3 regions of the Microbulbifer thermotolerans genome follow, and region 2 is predicted to be linked to each of the others. Evidence: predicted binding sites of a transcription regulator. Region 2 holds the regulator's gene; each other region holds the start of a gene.
The links. Region 2 encodes LexA, which represses DNA repair genes until DNA is damaged. Its sites were predicted from a motif close to ACTGTNTNTANANACAGT; they were not measured.
Positions count from the first base shown of each region.

Region 1: the regulator LexA is predicted to act here: its motif matches at 2,798-2,815, upstream of A3224_RS05920 (PA0069 family radical SAM protein).
Region 3: the regulator LexA is predicted to act here: its motif matches at 2,601-2,618, upstream of imuA (translesion DNA synthesis-associated protein ImuA).

Region 1 covers NZ_CP014864.1:1,408,331-1,413,727, reverse strand. The annotation lists gene A3224_RS05930 (cation:proton antiporter) at 1-1,160, opposite strand, end outside; gene A3224_RS05925 (FMN-binding glutamate synthase family protein) at 1,174-2,718, opposite strand; gene A3224_RS05920 (PA0069 family radical SAM protein) at 2,824-3,918, shown strand; gene A3224_RS05915 (GIY-YIG nuclease family protein) at 4,006-4,389, shown strand; gene A3224_RS17400 (hypothetical protein) at 4,597-4,731, opposite strand; gene A3224_RS05910 (DUF1097 domain-containing protein) at 4,728-5,243, opposite strand.
Region 2 covers NZ_CP014864.1:2,052,497-2,057,893, forward strand. The annotation lists gene nagZ (beta-N-acetylhexosaminidase) at 1-155, opposite strand, end outside; gene A3224_RS08640 (TetR/AcrR family transcriptional regulator) at 324-953, opposite strand; gene A3224_RS08645 (DUF6763 family protein) at 1,084-1,392, shown strand; gene A3224_RS08650 (LOG family protein) at 1,429-2,067, opposite strand; gene lexA (transcriptional repressor LexA) at 2,227-2,832, shown strand; gene A3224_RS08660 (hypothetical protein) at 2,995-3,252, opposite strand; gene A3224_RS08665 (DUF6586 family protein) at 3,348-3,839, opposite strand; gene topA (type I DNA topoisomerase) at 3,836-5,397, opposite strand, start outside.
Region 3 covers NZ_CP014864.1:1,278,477-1,283,873, forward strand. The annotation lists gene A3224_RS05345 (error-prone DNA polymerase) at 1-241, opposite strand, end outside; gene A3224_RS05350 (Y-family DNA polymerase) at 305-1,810, opposite strand; gene imuA (translesion DNA synthesis-associated protein ImuA) at 1,833-2,540, opposite strand; gene dcd (dCTP deaminase) at 2,735-3,304, shown strand; gene A3224_RS05365 (BaiN/RdsA family NAD(P)/FAD-dependent oxidoreductase) at 3,343-4,551, shown strand; gene A3224_RS05370 (hypothetical protein) at 4,556-4,741, shown strand; gene A3224_RS05375 (hypothetical protein) at 4,788-5,060, opposite strand.

The DNA of each region.
Region 1 (5,397 bases), 640 kb from region 2:
GACTGCACCGTCCACCAATAAGGCAATTCCGTCGGCAACGACAGCACCAAGGCCACCGCAACCACGCCGCGCAGCCCACCCCACCCCATAATCAGACGCCAGGCCTTGGGAATCTGCGGACCCACGAGGTGTGCCAGTGGCGCCACAAGAAAAATGGCCAGGGCGCGAGCGCCTATCGAGGCCGCAATGGCGATCAAGATCGCCAGCCACTGATGGGCGAACATCTCAAAGGTAATCGTGACTCCCATAATGACAAAGATCAGCGCATTGAACAGCAGCCCCAGCCAGTCCCAAGTGGGCTCCACATGCACCAAGTAGGTTTCGCACTGCTCGCGCAGGCAGACACGGGCCACAATGGCACAGGTCACTACCGATATGATGCCGGAGACATGCACCACATGCTCGGCGAGATAAAAACTTCCGAATGCGGCCAGCACCAAAGTCATCAACCCCGCTCCGGCCGAGCCCAAAAACAGCACCACAACCGCGGTCACCAATCCGCAAAGCAGTCCCACCGCCAAGCCGCCTGCAAAAGTCACCACAAAATACACAGCAACATCAGCGGCGCCGATCAATGGCTCCCCCGTTTCGATGCCTCCCTCCATCACACTGTGGCTGGCCACGCCCAGCACCAGGGAAAACAGTACAATCGCCGCCGCGTCATTAAATAGACTTTCCCCTTCCACCAGTGTCAGTAGCTCCGCTTCCGCATCACTCTGGCGCAGTTTAGTGACCACCGACACCGGGTCTGTGGCAGCCAGTATGGCGCCGGTAAGCAAAGCTGCGATCCAGGGAAACCCCTCTGGGTGGTTGATGCCGAAAAAAGTGAGCAGAGCGATGATCAGCGCACAGACCACCACGCCCAGTGTTGAGAAGAGAAATATCGGGCCCAGCCAGCGCTTGAGAAGGCGCGGCTCAATCTGCCAGGCGGCCTCGAAGATAAGCACCGGCAGTATGACGAAAAATACCAATTGCTGCAGATTCGCCGCCCGCAGGCCAGTGTCGTAATCGAGCACCGGCAACAGGACACCGGCGAGGACACCGGCAATCAGGCAACCGAGGGTAATGTCGGTGCGCAGTATCCGCGCCAACATCAGGCCTACCACCGCGGCTACGGCCATGTAGAGTCCCTGCCCCACCAAGGTGGTAACGCCTTCCATTTTTATCGCTCCGTCACGTAACTCCCTTATCAGACGCTATCACCGATTGTGGTTTGACGTTCGACGCGGCGCTGGAAAGCGGCACCGCCATGCCCCGCTCGTCTATGATTTCCACATGGTGGCGGCGCAGCTGGCGCGGTTCCGCCACGCCGCAGGAGTGAGCGATGATGCCCACCTCACGCGTCATGTTGCGCGCATAATTGTAGACACGCTCGGCCTTATCTACCGGGTCCAGTCCGCGCTGAAGGTCAGGATTGTGGGTAGTGACGCCGGTAGGACAGGTGTTTTTATTGCACTGCATCGCTTGAATACAACCCAGCGCGAACATGAAACCCCGCGCGCAATTCACAAAATCCGCGCCCATTGCCAGTGCCCAGGCCACCATCGAAGGCGTCAGCAATTTCCCGGAGCAGATCACCTTGACCCTGTCGCGCAATCCGTATTCCGCCAACAGATCCACTACCAGCGGCAGGCTGCGGTTGATCGGCAGCCCCATATAGTCCATCAGGCTCTGCGGAGCCGCTCCGCTACCGCCGTCGGCGCTATCGATAGTGATAAAGTCAGGCGCATACTCCCTTCCTCGCAGCTGGATGGATTCACACATCTCGCGCAACCAGCCACTGGCGCCGACCACTGTCTTGAAACCGGTGGGTTTACCGGTAACTTCCCGTATGTGGTGCAGCATATCCAACAGGCCGTCCACGCTACTGAACTCCGGATGCCCGTTGGGACTGATAGAGGGCTGACCGACTGGAATACCCCGCACCCGGGCGATTTCCTCGGTGACCTTGACGCCCGGCAGAATACCGCCCTTGCCCGGCTTGGCGCCCTGGGACAATTTCAATTCAAACATTTTCACCTGAGGGCGCTGCGCCAGGGCGCGCAGTTTGTCGTCTGAAAGATTGCCCTCCGCATCCCGCACACCGTATTTGGCGGTGCCGATCTGGAACACGATGTCGCAGCCCCCAACCAAATGATATGGCGACAGGCCACCCTCACCGGTGTTCAGCCAAATACCTGCCTTGGCCGCCCCCTTCGACAGGGCCGTCACCGCCGGCACCGAAAGGGCGCCGAAACTCATACCGGAAATATTGAAAATGGAACTGGTGCTATAGGGTTCCCGTACATAGCCTTCGCCGACGGTGACCTCCTCCGGTGGCACCGCGTCCTTCTCCAGGGTCGGGAAAGGATGATTCAGAAATATCACATCCCCCGGCTGGTTCAGCGGTCGGGTGGAACCGAAGGCCACAGTGGAATCAACATTCTTGGCCGCACGGTAAACCCAGCTGCGCTGTGCGCGGTTAAAAGGCAGCTCCTCCCGGTCCAAAGCGTAGAAATACTGACGGAAGAACTCTCCGAGGTGCTCAAAGGTGTAGCGGAAACGGCCCAGTACCGGGAAGTTGCGCCGGATGGCGTGCTTGGTCTGGCTGATATCCGACAGGTACATATAGAGCACATAAAGCACCAGCAGTACCAGCGCAAACGCAAACAGCAGCGCGAATATCTGGAGCACATTGACTGCGAAATTGCGGATAGCAGCTACCGCCTCTAAATCCATACTCCACTCTCCGGTTCGATTTGGCCCCAATTGTATGCCCTTGCGACAGGGGTTGCACAGCACAACAAGCCCACCCTAAACTGTATATTCATACAGTTTAGGGTAATGAAATTGGCCAACGAAGATCCCCGCAACTCCACCAGAATCCACAAGGGCCGCGGCGCCGCGAGCAATCTCGCCGGGCGCTTTGCGGTGCAGGTAAGCGCGCGCGAAAGCGACGGCTGGCAGAGCGAAGAAGAACCCCTGGAACGGCTGTTAACCGAGGCCATTGAGGAAAAAGCCAAGACGATTATCAGCAGTAACCGCTCGCCGGACCTGCCGTTCAGTCAATCGGTCAATCCGTATAGAGGCTGCGAACACGGGTGTATTTATTGCTACGCACGCCCGGCCCACGCCTATATGGACTTATCGCCGGGGCTGGACTTCGAAAGCCGGATTTTTTTCAAACCCAACGCGCCAGAACTCTTGGAATTGGCGCTGCGCAAGAGCGGCTACCGGTGCACCCCCATCGCTATGGGCACCAATACAGACCCCTATCAACCTCTGGAAAAAGAAAAGTGCATAACCCGGGAACTACTCGAGGTGATGCAACGCTTCAATCAGCCAGTGACCATCGTTACCAAAAGCCAGCTGATACTGCGCGACCTCCCCATCCTCGCGGAAATGGCGCAAGACAGACTGGCACAAGTGGCCATCAGCGTAACCACCCTGGACAACGATCTGAAGAGGAAGCTCGAACCGCGCACTGCGGGGCCATCGGCACGGCTGCGCACAATTGAGCACTTGAGCAGGGCCGGAATCCCCACGGCGGTTATGGCCGCGCCGATGATTCCGGCACTGAACGACTGCGAACTGGAAGCCATTCTAAAAGCTGCCAAGGTAGCGGGGGCGGAGTACGCTGCCTACATACTGCTGCGCCTGCCCCACGAAGTGGCGCCGCTGTTTCGGCAATGGTTGAGCACCCACTACCCGGAACGCGCCGCCCACGTGATGAGCCTAGTACAACAGAGCCGCGGCGGCCGCGACTATCGGAGTGACTTCGCCCAGCGCCAGTCGGGCACCGGCGTTTTCGCACAGCTACTGCGCCAGCGCTTCCGCGTGGCGGTCAACAAGCTGGGGCTCAACCTGCGTGAGTTAAAGCTGGACTGCACCCGTTTTCATACCCCGGCGCAGGCGGGTGAACAGCAATCCCTGTTCTAGGGAGCCTCTGATGAATTCACCTGAGCACAGTTGTTGGTTCCGAGGCGCTCAGGTAATGGGATGGATATTTCGAAAAGGCGCGTTCAAATGCAGCAGAGCCTCAAACGGTTTGCACGCATCGCCAACTGGCGGAAAATAGAGAGAAACTACAGTGGAAGCAATTTTTTGAGCAATTGGTTTGTCTACCTGATCCGCACCAGAAACGGCGCCCTCTATACCGGTATTACCAAGGATGTGGAGCGCCGCTTCTCCGAGCACCAAAGCGGAGGCCCTAGAGCTGCGAAAGCGCTGCGTGGACGCGGTCCGCTGAAACTGGAGTTCTATTGTGCAGTGGCGGACAAATCCGAAGCACTGAAACTGGAAATGCAAATCAAGAAGTGGCCAAAGAAAAAAAAAGAGGCCCTGATTGCCGGCAGTGTTGGGGGAACTACCGCCGGCGAGCAACTCAGGGCCTCGCGAGAAATGGCCTGAACTGAGAGCATTTTGCCCCCAGATCGTCTTCGGATCACATGCCAAAGACGGCTATGACAGGCCTTAGCGCATCACGGCTGACTGCCGTAAATTTCGGTTTTCAAATCCGCTTCCGACGTGACTGGACTGGTGAATGCCAACGCGGTGATAAACACCATCAGGCTGGCAAACAGAAAGCGCCTCAACATCTCAAAATTCTCTCAACACCTATTCAACACTGGTGCCCCTGCCGGGTTGCATAAGCCGCAGCCCGGCGTCCACCACGGCATTTACAACGGCGGAACGCAATTTGTCCGCGGGCACGCGCATCAGTGTTCCTGCGCGCTGCTTCAGCGTTTTCATAACTTATCCTCCGGTACCGGACGCACCATATCCGGCAGTGCCGCGACAAACGCACCTGCAACAATAGCCGCGGTGAGCATCAAATAGCTGTCCAATGATGTTTCCACAGACGCGGCGAAGGCTACCGCACAACCCAGGAAATAACTGGGAATATTCTTGACTCCGGTAATCCATTGCATCAGCTGCACACTGATCGCCAGCAAAAACCATGTCACCGGCAGCGCCGCGGCTCCGAGCCCGGGGTTCAATTTATCTGCCAGCGCCTGAGCTACGATAGCAAGGCCGAGACCGGTCACTGCGCAGGCGATGTTATAGGCCCGGTCACGCAAACTTGTTCCCCGTGTAAAATAGGCACTCCAACCACCGAGCACCGCCCACACAGACAGACCGACATACAGGCCGAGCACCAGAGCTGCCGCGCCGGTCAAAAGCGCCGCCGGCAGTCGCGCCCCGGTGAAGCCCAAAATTTCCACTTGATCGACACTGCGCTCATCGGCCAGGACCCGCCCCATCAACCACGCCCTCCAAAATTGGATTTGTAACCGCGCCCCGCGAGTGGAAAATCGATTCCATCAAACAAAAAGAAAGGGGCTTATCACCTAGTCCGCGGCATATTTCCGCGGCCATTGAATTGTGCACACGGGGCAATTGCACCGGTAGCGGAGA
Region 2 (5,397 bases):
TCGCGAATCGCCGCAACCAATTCTTCCAGCTGGACTCTATCGCGGTAGTTACGCGCAAAAAAAATCAATCCACCTACCAGCGGGTGCCGCAGTAACTCGCAATCTTGCCCAGTCAACTCCAGCCCCTCGATATCGATCATTACCGGGCCGATCATGGAATATCCTCTTCGTTAAATGTGAACGACACAGCAGGGGGCAGCCAGACACCAGGTAAATCCGCCCGATTGCACCCTTTTCTGACGCTACTGTTGTGGGGTGCGCTTCTATCCCCCCTTCACGCTCCACTCCCTTCCCGCTGAGTCAGATAGTATTGCAATGGCGTCCTAGCCGTTGACCTTAAGCATTGCCGATGCCGCGGGTACCAAGCGTTCCAGCGTCTCCTGGAGACTGCTCTCCGCCCCGAAATCCTCCCTCAGGATAGCCTCGATGGCATCAAAGCTCGACAAAGTAAAAATAGTGGCCCCAAGCATAAAATAGAGGCGCCAGTAAAAGGTCACCGGGTCCAATCCAGGCAGCGCCTGGGCCAGGAGACCGGCGAAGCGCCGGTAGCTATCGCCATAACGGGACACGATAAAACGGCGCAGATGTCCCTGATACTGGGTATAGGCCAGCCCGAGCAAGCGCATAAACCGCTGCGGATCCCTGCCCCGCTTCACCAGGCTGCCTATGGCCACTTGGTAAATACTCGACAGAAGATCCTCCACAGTAAGTGGCTCTCCGGTAGCGACACGCCTGTCCAATTCGACAGCCAGAGCTTGGGTGAAAGGTGTTAAAAACCGCTCGAATACCGCTTGTATCAGTTCTTTTTTAGACCCGAAGTGATAATTAACCGCAGCGAGATTGACACCGGCTGTACTGGTAATGGTGCGTAGTGATGTCTCGGTAAACCCACGTTCGGCGAAAAGTATCTCCGCCGCATCCAGGATCCGGCTAACGGTATCCGTCTGACTCATGCCTGTTTAAACCATCATTTAAAACAACTGTTTGGTTTTGCCAGATTAGCATATTCCTGCTTGGATGGCGCCTTGTTGCCACGGGTGGACCGACCCTAGATTGAAAGGAAAGCAACTGGGAGAAGCAGCCATGGCACATCCTAAACCCGATATTGGCGATTGGTACGAAGATATCGACAGCGGCGAGTTATTCGAGGTGGTGGCCATCGACGAAGTACACGGGACCGTGGAAGTACAGTACCTGGATGGCGCCGTCGGCGAGTTCGAGCGGGACCACTGGCCGGCTTTGCCGATCGTCGACGCTGAACCGCCTGAAGATGCCAATATCGCCTTTGGCACCACCGCTCATGAACAGGACGCAAATACGGTGGAACCAGCCAACCCGCTGGATACCCTGGAAGGCGAGAGCTTTACGGGAACTGACGAGCTTGATCACTGACATCACCCGCCATCCAGCAAGCTGGCCACAGCGGATTTATTCCCGTTCTTTGATGTGCTCGATAATCAACTCGGCAGCCTCATCGACGGTATCCACAATTTTGAATAAGTCGAGGTCCGAAGAATCGATACACGCCCTCTCCAAAACTGTATCCACCAACCAATCCCGCAACCCAGACCAATAGCGCTTGCCCACCAGTACAATGGGAAAACGGCGCACTTTTTGGGTCTGTACCAAAGTCAAAATCTCGAATAGTTCATCCAGAGTCCCGTAGCCACCCGGCAAACCGACAAAGCCCACCGCATGCTTGACAAACATGAATTTTCGCACGAAAAAATAGCGAAAATGTAAACTGATGTCCTGATAAGGATTGGCTTTCTGCTCGAAGGGTAATTCTATATTGAGGCCTATGGAGGTTCCTGGCTGCGGATAAGCGCCGCGATTACAGGCCTCCATGGCCCCAGGACCACCGCCGGTTATCACCGGGATACCCTCAGCGGCCAGCAATTCCCCCAGCCGTACGCCCTGCTTGTATTCAGGGCTGTCTTCCGCAAAACGGGCGCTGCCGAACACGGTGACGGCACCGCTCAGAGCAATCAGGCGTTCTATGCCGTCCACCAATTCTGATTGAATACGCAACACACGCCACGCTTCGGGCATTTTCGCATCTAACATTATTGTGTTCCCTCATTGTCGCACTTATCGTCAGAATACATACTTTTCTTTGCATTTCCTTCTCAATGTAGCAGCTGCACCCCGAGGATTGCACTGCTGTCAAATCTGTATATAATCCCAGCAACTGTATAAAAATACAGACAAAGATCAGGTGATTCCATGACAAACCTCACTGCACGCCAGGCCCAGGTACTTGAACTGATCAAGGTGTATCTGGAGGAAACAGGTTACCCGCCCACGCGGGCAGAGATCGCCCAGGAACTGGGTTTTCGCTCTCCCAATGCTGCGGAGGAACACCTCAAGGCCCTGGCCCGCAAGGGCGCCATCGAAATGGTGGCAGGCGCCTCCCGGGGTATCCGTATACCGGATCATCAGACAGGCCTCCCCATTGTCGGCCGCGTGGCGGCGGGCAATCCGATCCTGGCGGAGGAAAATATCGAGGATTATTGCGATCTGCCGGCAAATTTCTTTCACCCGCCAGCGGATTATCTGTTGAGGGTACACGGGATGAGCATGCGTGACGCAGGGATCCTCGACGGCGACCTGCTCGCGGTCCAAAAAACTGACCAGGCTCGCAACGGCCAGATTGTGGTCGCCCGCATTGAAGACGAAGTGACTGTCAAACGCTTCCGCCGCAAAGGCAATCAGGCAACCGTTCAGTTACTGCCGGAAAACGAGGACTTTGAAGTAATACAGGTGGATATGCGGGACAAAAACTTTGCGATTGAAGGACTTGCGGTGGGCGTGATCCGCCAAAACCCGTAGACGCGGAACATCTGATATTCAGGCCGAGTCTTTGCTTGCTAATCGATCGCTCGGCCTTTGCAAAACTTACGCGGGGGCATTGCTTGCGGGGGCCCGGAAGTAACTAGCCGGGCACGGAAAGACCACCCTCCTGCGCGCGACCGAACATTCCGCACCCATCAGTCAGTGTACCGTGTGATTAACCGGTACCTCTTCTTCCTCTTCCTCGAGATACTCAGCCCCCTGCTCCTCCATATACTGAACAGCCTCTATTCCAGCCTCCAGCATTGCTCTCGCCACAGCGACTTTGTGTTCACGCAGGAATTCCAGACTTTCTGCCGAAAAATGGATGCGAACCAGCGGGTCCTCCCTGTGCCCGGCCCGGCGCAATGCCACATCGCCGTTGGCCAGTTCGACAATTTCAAAAGTTTCGGAGGACATGGACTTCTCCCTCTACATCGATTTCCACGCAGTGTAACACAGGGGCAATCATTCAGTGACAGGAAAAAGAAGGACAGGTCTGCGGTGAAATGGCGTTACCATTCCTCCGCCTGTGCGCGCTGGCGTTGCACCAGCTCCCCCAAAGCCCCGTGCCACTCCCACAGCAGGCTATCATTCAGCACCGGGGCGGCAGATGCCGAGATGTCTTGTACCGGTATCAGATTGTCGCCCTGGGGCCGGTCGCCGCATTTCTCTTGGGAGAAGTGCCACAACTGCCTCCAGGCCGCCTGCATCTGCGCCAACCAGCTGTTGCGATTGGCCAACAACTCTTGGAGCTCCACCGCCTGGCTGCAGGTTTTACCCGCAGCCTGTGCACACTCGGCAAGTGTCTGGGCGGACTCCGGTTCGGTCATCAATTGCAGCTGAAATGCCAACTCGGCAAGAAATGCGCGATAGGCGCGCCACAACTGCAGTACTACCGCCTCATACAACGCAGTGCGCGCCAGCGGAGCGGCGTTCTCAGTCTCCAACAGCAACGCAGCCTTGCGCAGCGACGAAGCCACAATCCCGGTATAAGGATTACTCATTTGCTTTTCGCCATCGCCTTTTTGCGCGCGGGCGCGCGCTTGGCTTTACCTGCGTCTATCTGCCACTTGCCATCGCGGTAGAAGGCGCGCCATCCCGTGGCTTTGCCATTTTCTTCGGATTGCACATACTGCTCCTGGGTTTTGCGGCTGAAGCGCACTACCGTATCGCGCCCTTCGTCATCTTCGACTGGCGCGGAAAACAGAAAGCTATACTTCGGATCTATCTCATCCTTGTGCGGCAGCAGTTCCTTTACCAGAGGCGCACGGGTCTCGCGGTTTTTCGGAAACTGACTGGCGGCCAAGAATAGACCGGTGGCGCCGTCACGCAAGATATAGTGGTCGTCCACCTTTTGACATGGAAGTTCCGGCATGGGTACCGGATCCATTTTCGGCGGCGCTGGCTGACCGTTTTTAAGCAGCTTGCGGGTGTTTTTGCAGGATTCATTGGTACAGCCAAAATACTTGCCAAAACGGCCGGATTTCAACTGCATATCCGAACCGCACTTATCGCACTCAATGACGGGGCCATCGTAGCCCTTGATTTTGAATGTGCCCTGCTCAACTTCATAGCCGGGGCAGTCCGGGTTGTTGCCGCAGATATGCAGCTTGCGGTGCTCGTCCAACAGATAGCTGTCCATGGCGGTACCGCACTTGGGACACCGGCGCTTTTCACGCAACAGACGGGATTCGGCCTCTTCATCCTTGTCCGCATCCACCGCCTCGTCACCGGGCACTAGGTTCATGGTGTTCGTGCAACGCTCCTTGGGCGGCAATGCATAGCCGGAACAGCCGAGAAATACCCCGGTGGAGCCAGTTCGAATCTGCATGTGGCGGCCGCATTTGCTGCACTCAATATCTGTGTCTGTTGGCGTGTTGCGGCGCATTCCTCCCTCTGCCGCCTGGGCTTTTTCCAGCCGTGCGGAGAAATCCTGGTAAAAGTCGTCGAGCAACTCCTTCCACCCCTTCTCGCCCTCTGCGACAGCGTCCAGAGATTCTTCCAGGTTGGCGGTGAAGCCGTAATCCATCAGATTCTGGAAGCTTTCGTTCAGCCGGTCGGTGACTATGTCCCCCATCTTTTCAGCGTAGAAGCGGCGGTTCTCCAAGCGTACATAGCCTCGCTCCTGGATTGTGGAAATGATGGATGCGTAGGTGGAAGGACGGCCGATACCGCGCTTTTCCAGCTCTTTTACCAACGCCGCCTCACTGTATCGCGCCGGCGGTTTTGTAAAGTGCTGTTTTGGATCCAGCTTTTTCAGCGCCAGCTTTTCGCCAACTTTTACGTCCGGCAACACCAGATCTTCATCTTTCTTGCCAGCCGGTGGTGCCACTTTCATAAAGCCGTCGAAGCGGATCACTCGACCGCGAGCGCGAAGCTCAAAGTCCCCGGCACTGACCACGATCGACGTGGAGGTGAACTGGGCTGGGGTCATTTGGCAAGCCACGAACTGCTGCCAGATCAAGTTGTATAGCCGCTCGGCATCCCGTTCCATGCCAGGCAGCATATTCGGCTGCACACGCACATCCGACGGCCGTATCGCCTCGTGCGCTTCCTGAGCCC
Region 3 (5,397 bases), 770 kb from region 2:
TCAGCTGCCCGCCTTCCTGCAGGCGGAAGAAGCTGCCGCAGATCAGTTTGAGATCGCCTCCCTCCGCTTTCAGTTTTTCCAGTGCTTTATAAGCGCGGACGATTCCGGACAGGGAGCACTCGTCGGTGATGGCCAGGGCCTTGTAGCCCAGTTGATGTGCGGTTTGGATCAATTCCTGTGGGTGGGAGGCACCCTGCAGGAAGGAGAAATTACTTTGGCAAAAGAGCTCGGCGTACTGCATGGGGCGTCACTCGTGTATTGTCAGGTTACCAGGCAGGGATCGCACTCCCCTCCCGATACGGGATCAGGAATAGATCCCGTGCAGATACCAATCCTCCGAGCTCAGATCCTGATACACCCAGTAGAGCCCTCCATCCTCACCCTGGGCTATGTAGTAATCGCGGCTGTGGCGATTGTGTTGCCACCAGTAGCCATCAATGCGCTCCGGGCCTTGCAGCAGCTTGATTTCGCCGCGATAGAAAAGTTTGTGTCCGCGCATTTGCAGTTTGTCGGGCCTGGGAAGCAGCCAGACAGGGCGGGGGGCCTGAATGGGCTGCAGGCGGTGTCCCTTGCTACTGTGGTGGCTTTGCAGCACCAGGGTGTCGGCGCTGGCCCAGGCCTGTTCCGGTAGATAGCTTTCCTTAAGTGTGATCCCGGACAGGGCTTCATGACCGAGGCGGGCCACCAGCTTGTCCAGCAGTTGGTGGCTGCGCTGTGTCTGGTTTTCCCCGTCGAAGAGGTCGCTGTCGAGTGTGTTTTCTTCCAGGGGCAGCAGCCGGTCACAGGTGAGACTCAGGGCCTGGGTGGGTTGCTCCAGCCGGATTCGCTCCAGTTGCAGCTTGGTCAGTGCAATCAGACGTTGTGGGTCCAGCATGGGGCGGGAAACTGCGACACTGAAAACTTTACAGCCTTGTCGGCCGAAATCCAGTTTCCAGCGCAGTTGGTGGCTGTAGAGCTGGCGCCGCTGCAGCTGCTGGCAGAGTTCGCGCACCAGCCGCCCGGCGGGAAACAACAGTTGTTCGCTGTTATCCAGTGGGCTGGGGAAAAAGAGTTCGCCGTGAAATTCCGCTGGTGGCTGATAGCAGGGCAGAGGGTCGTGGCGGCTTCCGTTAAGGCGCGCCAGATAATCAACGAAGCCGCGCCCGAAGCGGTTGCCCACTTCCGACAGGGGGATAGCCAGGAGCTGGCTGATGCGCTTGATGCCGCAGGCGTAGAGTTTGGCAATGGTTTTGTTGTCGCAGTCGAGCAGTTTGCTGGGGGAAAAGCTGATCCACTGGCGCCATTGCTGGGGGCTGGGCGGCGTTTGGGTTTGCTGCAGCCAGTGGCGGTGCTCCGGCAACTGGCTGAGCATGCGCGCGGCACTGGGGCTGTGTCCCAATCCCATCAGGGGGCTGATGCGCATTTGGCGAAGCTCCCGCCTGAGCTGCTGTAGCAGGGGCCTTAGGCCCCCGTTGGCTTTGAGACAGCCGGAGATTTCCAGGTAGAGGCAGGCGAAGCGGTCGCCTTCGGCGCTCACGGTGCCGGCGGGCTGGGTGGAAACGATGGGGGTGAAGCTGTAGCCCCACTGGGCCAGTTGTCGAAGTTGCCGTTCCTCACGCTGCATATCCCGTTGCAGTAGTTGCAGGTCTGCGCAGAGAGCGCAGGCAGTGGCCAGGCTGAGGCCGGTTTCCACACCCCGTTCGGTGGCGGGGCGGTTGGCTTCCACGATCAACTGTTGTTCCACCACAGCCTGGGGTTGGGCGCTGTCGTGCTGGGCGCGGGTGAGCACTTCTAGGGAAAGCTTGGGGAATTGGATACAGAGCCAGAGCATGGTTGTTTCCGTTGTTTGGGCTTTAGTGCAATGGACGGTCGCGACGGATTAGATCGGCGCTGCGGGCCAGGTGTAGTTTTTGGCCAGCTTGGCCGCCCAGCTGTTTTCGTAGCTGTACGGTCAATTGCTCACCGTCGCCGCCCAGCTGCAGGCGCAGGCCGGCAGGGGAGGGGCTGGCTGCCGCGGATAGGGGACGGAAGTGGAAGTGCAGACAGTCGCCTTCACGGGCGGCGACTTGCAGCCGGCGGAGGTCTTTGTCTGATGTTGGTCTGTGTCCCTGCCAGCTGACCAGGGCGCCGCAACAGCCCGATTGCAGGGCCTGCTCCATCGCCCAGAGCGCTTCTTTCCACCCCCGGGGGTGCAGTAACAGCAGTTTTTCCAGTTGTATACCGGCGTTGGCCAGAGCGGGGGCGTAGGGAATAAAGGGTGGGTTGACCAGTATTGCGATTTGCCCCTGCCGGGTTATTTCCGCCACTGCTGGTAGTAGCAGGGAAATCTCGCCGATGCCGGACCGGTCTATCAGTAGCTCAGTGGTGGCGCCGCGGGGCCAGCCGTGGCCGGAGAGCAGGGCGTTCAGGCTGGCGTAACCACTGTCAATGCCGTTGCGCCGGTGTCCGCGTTCATTGGCGGCCCGCCAGATATCCGGTCTCGCGAGCAGCTGGCGCAGCCGCTGCTGTTTGGTGTGATTTGCTAACTGTTTGTTTTGCAAAAGGTTTTCGGCGTTGCTCACTGTCTGCGGCCCTCGCTGGATGCCCCTCGGGAGTGGGATCTGTATATGTGTACAGTGTTAACTGTTTTTTTATACAGTAGTTTGTCCAGGGCAACAAGAGGGTTAAGGCCTGAGTGGCACTTTTTTGTACAGCGTAAAAGGGCTATGATTCGGCCTCCTTATCGACCGGCAAACAAGATGAATGGGGGGGGGAAGTGAGTATCAAGTCCGACAAGTGGATTCGCCGCATGGCCGAGCAGCACGGTATGATCGAGCCGTTTGAGCCGGGGCAGGTGCGCCAAAGCGCCAGTGGCGAGCGGCTGATCTCTTACGGTACCTCCAGTTACGGCTACGATGTGCGCTGTGCCGGTGAGTTTAAAATCTTCACCAATGTGCACTCTGCCACTGTGGACCCCAAGACTTTTGACGAGAACAGCTTTGTCGATGTCGAGGGGGACTACTGCATTATTCCACCCAATTCCTTCGCCTTGGCGCGCACTGTTGAGTATTTCCGTATTCCGCGCTCGGTGCTGACTATCTGCCTGGGTAAATCCACCTACGCCCGCTGTGGCATTATCGTCAATGTGACACCGCTGGAGCCGGAGTGGGAGGGGCATGTGACCTTGGAGTTCTCCAATACCACAAATCTGCCGGCAAAAATCTATGCCAATGAGGGTGTGGCGCAGATGCTGTTCTTCGAGTCCGACGAAGTCTGCGATGTGTCCTACGCGGATCGCGGTGGCAAATACCAGGGCCAGCGCGGCGTCACTCTGCCGCGGGCCTGATTCTGTGGCCGCAGCCGCGGCTGCAGATCACTTTCCTTATGAGTAAAAGCGCTTTGCGCCAGCTGCCCGAGAGTGTCGACGTTTTGATTGTCGGCGCCGGCGCGGCAGGGCTGATGTGCGCGGCGACTGCGGGCAAGCGCGGTCGGCGTGTGCTGGTGCTGGATCATGCGAACAGGGTCGGCAAGAAAATTCTCATGTCCGGCGGCGGCCGCTGCAATTTCACCAACCTTTATACCTCGCCGGAAAACTACTACAGCCAGAATCCGCACTTCTGCAAATCGGCCCTGGCCCGCTACACCCAGTGGGATTTTATTGCGCTGGTAGAAAAACATTCTATTCCGTACCACGAAAAGACGCTCGGCCAGCTGTTCTGCGACAACAAATCCAAGGATATTGTCGATATGCTGTTGGCGGAGTGCCGCGCGGCGAAAGCGCAGATTCGCACTCGCTGCGGTATTCAATCCATAGAACCGCTGGGGACTGGGTTTCTCGTCAATACCGGCTTAGGGAAAGTGGTCTGTGAATCCCTGGTAATCGCCACCGGCGGCCTGTCGATTCCGACCATGGGCGCCACTGGATTCGGTTACGACGTGGCGCGCCAGTTTGGTTTGAAGATCGTTCCCACCAGGCCGGCTCTGGTGCCCTTTACCCTGCACCGGCATCAGTTGGAGCAGCAGCAAGCGCTGCCCGGTAGCGCTCTGCCGGTAATTGCCAGCTGCGGTGAGGGCAGCTTCCCGGAGCAAATGCTGTTTACACACCGCGGCCTGAGTGGTCCAGCAGTACTGCAGATTTCCAGTTACTGGCGTGAGGGGATGAGCGTGGAGTTCGATCTGGTGCCGGGGCGGAATCTGGGAGAGTGGATTAGCGAAAAGCGCAGACAAAATCCGGACAGTTACCTGCACCGCGTACTGGCGGAGCTCTGGAGCAAAAAACTGGTGCAGCACTTTTTACAGCGCCAAGGGATCGATAGCCGGCCGTTAAAACAGTATGGGGAGACGGCGCTGGCCGATATTGCCCTCAAGCTGCAATATTGGAAATTAGTGCCCGCCGGTACCGAAGGCTACCGCACCGCCGAGGTGACTCTGGGTGGTGTGGATACTGATGGAATCTCTTCGCGCACCATGGAGTGCAAGACGCAGTCGGGGCTTTATTTTATCGGCGAGGTACTGGATGTGACCGGCTGGCTGGGGGGATACAATTTCCAGTGGGCCTGGGCTTCGGGGCATGCTGCGGGAGAGGTTGTGTAACACTATGGGCGATGTCATTCCGTTCAAGAAAAAAACAGCCTGGCAAAAGCACAAGGGAAGCAGCCTGTGCCGCGAGGGTTTCCACAAATGGGTGGTGGTTACGGAAAGAAAATTTGATGTGAAGCAGGGCAAGCTGGTTACTGAATACCGTTGCCAGCGCTGCGGCAAGACCAAAACCAAATTGTTGTAGGTGCTGTAGGAAGAGGGGGAATCCACAGGGGATTCCCCCTGTTTTTTTAGCGTTCGTACACACGCCGACCATAACGATCGTAGTAATAGCGTTTTTTCTTCTCGCGGTCGTAGAGCCAGCCTCCAACACCGCCGAGTACGGCGCCTGCCGCCGTGCCTCCGGGGCGTCCGCCTGAAATAAGGGCGCCAGTCACAGCACCCACGCCGATACCGGTACCGATGCGGCGGTCTGAGTCGCTCATGTTGGCGCAGCCCTGGCTGCCGAGTGCGGTGACGAGCAGGGCTGCCAGCCCCAGGTGTTTAATTGCTTGCGTAGCCATAAGAACCTCTTGCCTACTGCCAGACAGGGCTCAGTGTATTGTGGCGAAAAGAGAGTGACCAATAGAAAGTCAAGAGTGCCTGGAACGCGGAATGCTGCTTGCTCCTGGCGCTGACCGGTTTTGGTGGAAATGCTCCACACTTGTGGCGGCTTCATCCGCGACACTAAACTTTAAATACCTGGGTAGGGGAAGTCCCCGCAACAAGGGATGGCAATGACAAGCGGTCCGTAATAGAGACTGGACTAACCCGTAAATCGGCCCACAGCGGGTAACCACTGGTTTGAATGACTTCAGCGAGGTGAACAGCGGGTGTTGAGCCAGTCAGCTTGAAGAGAGG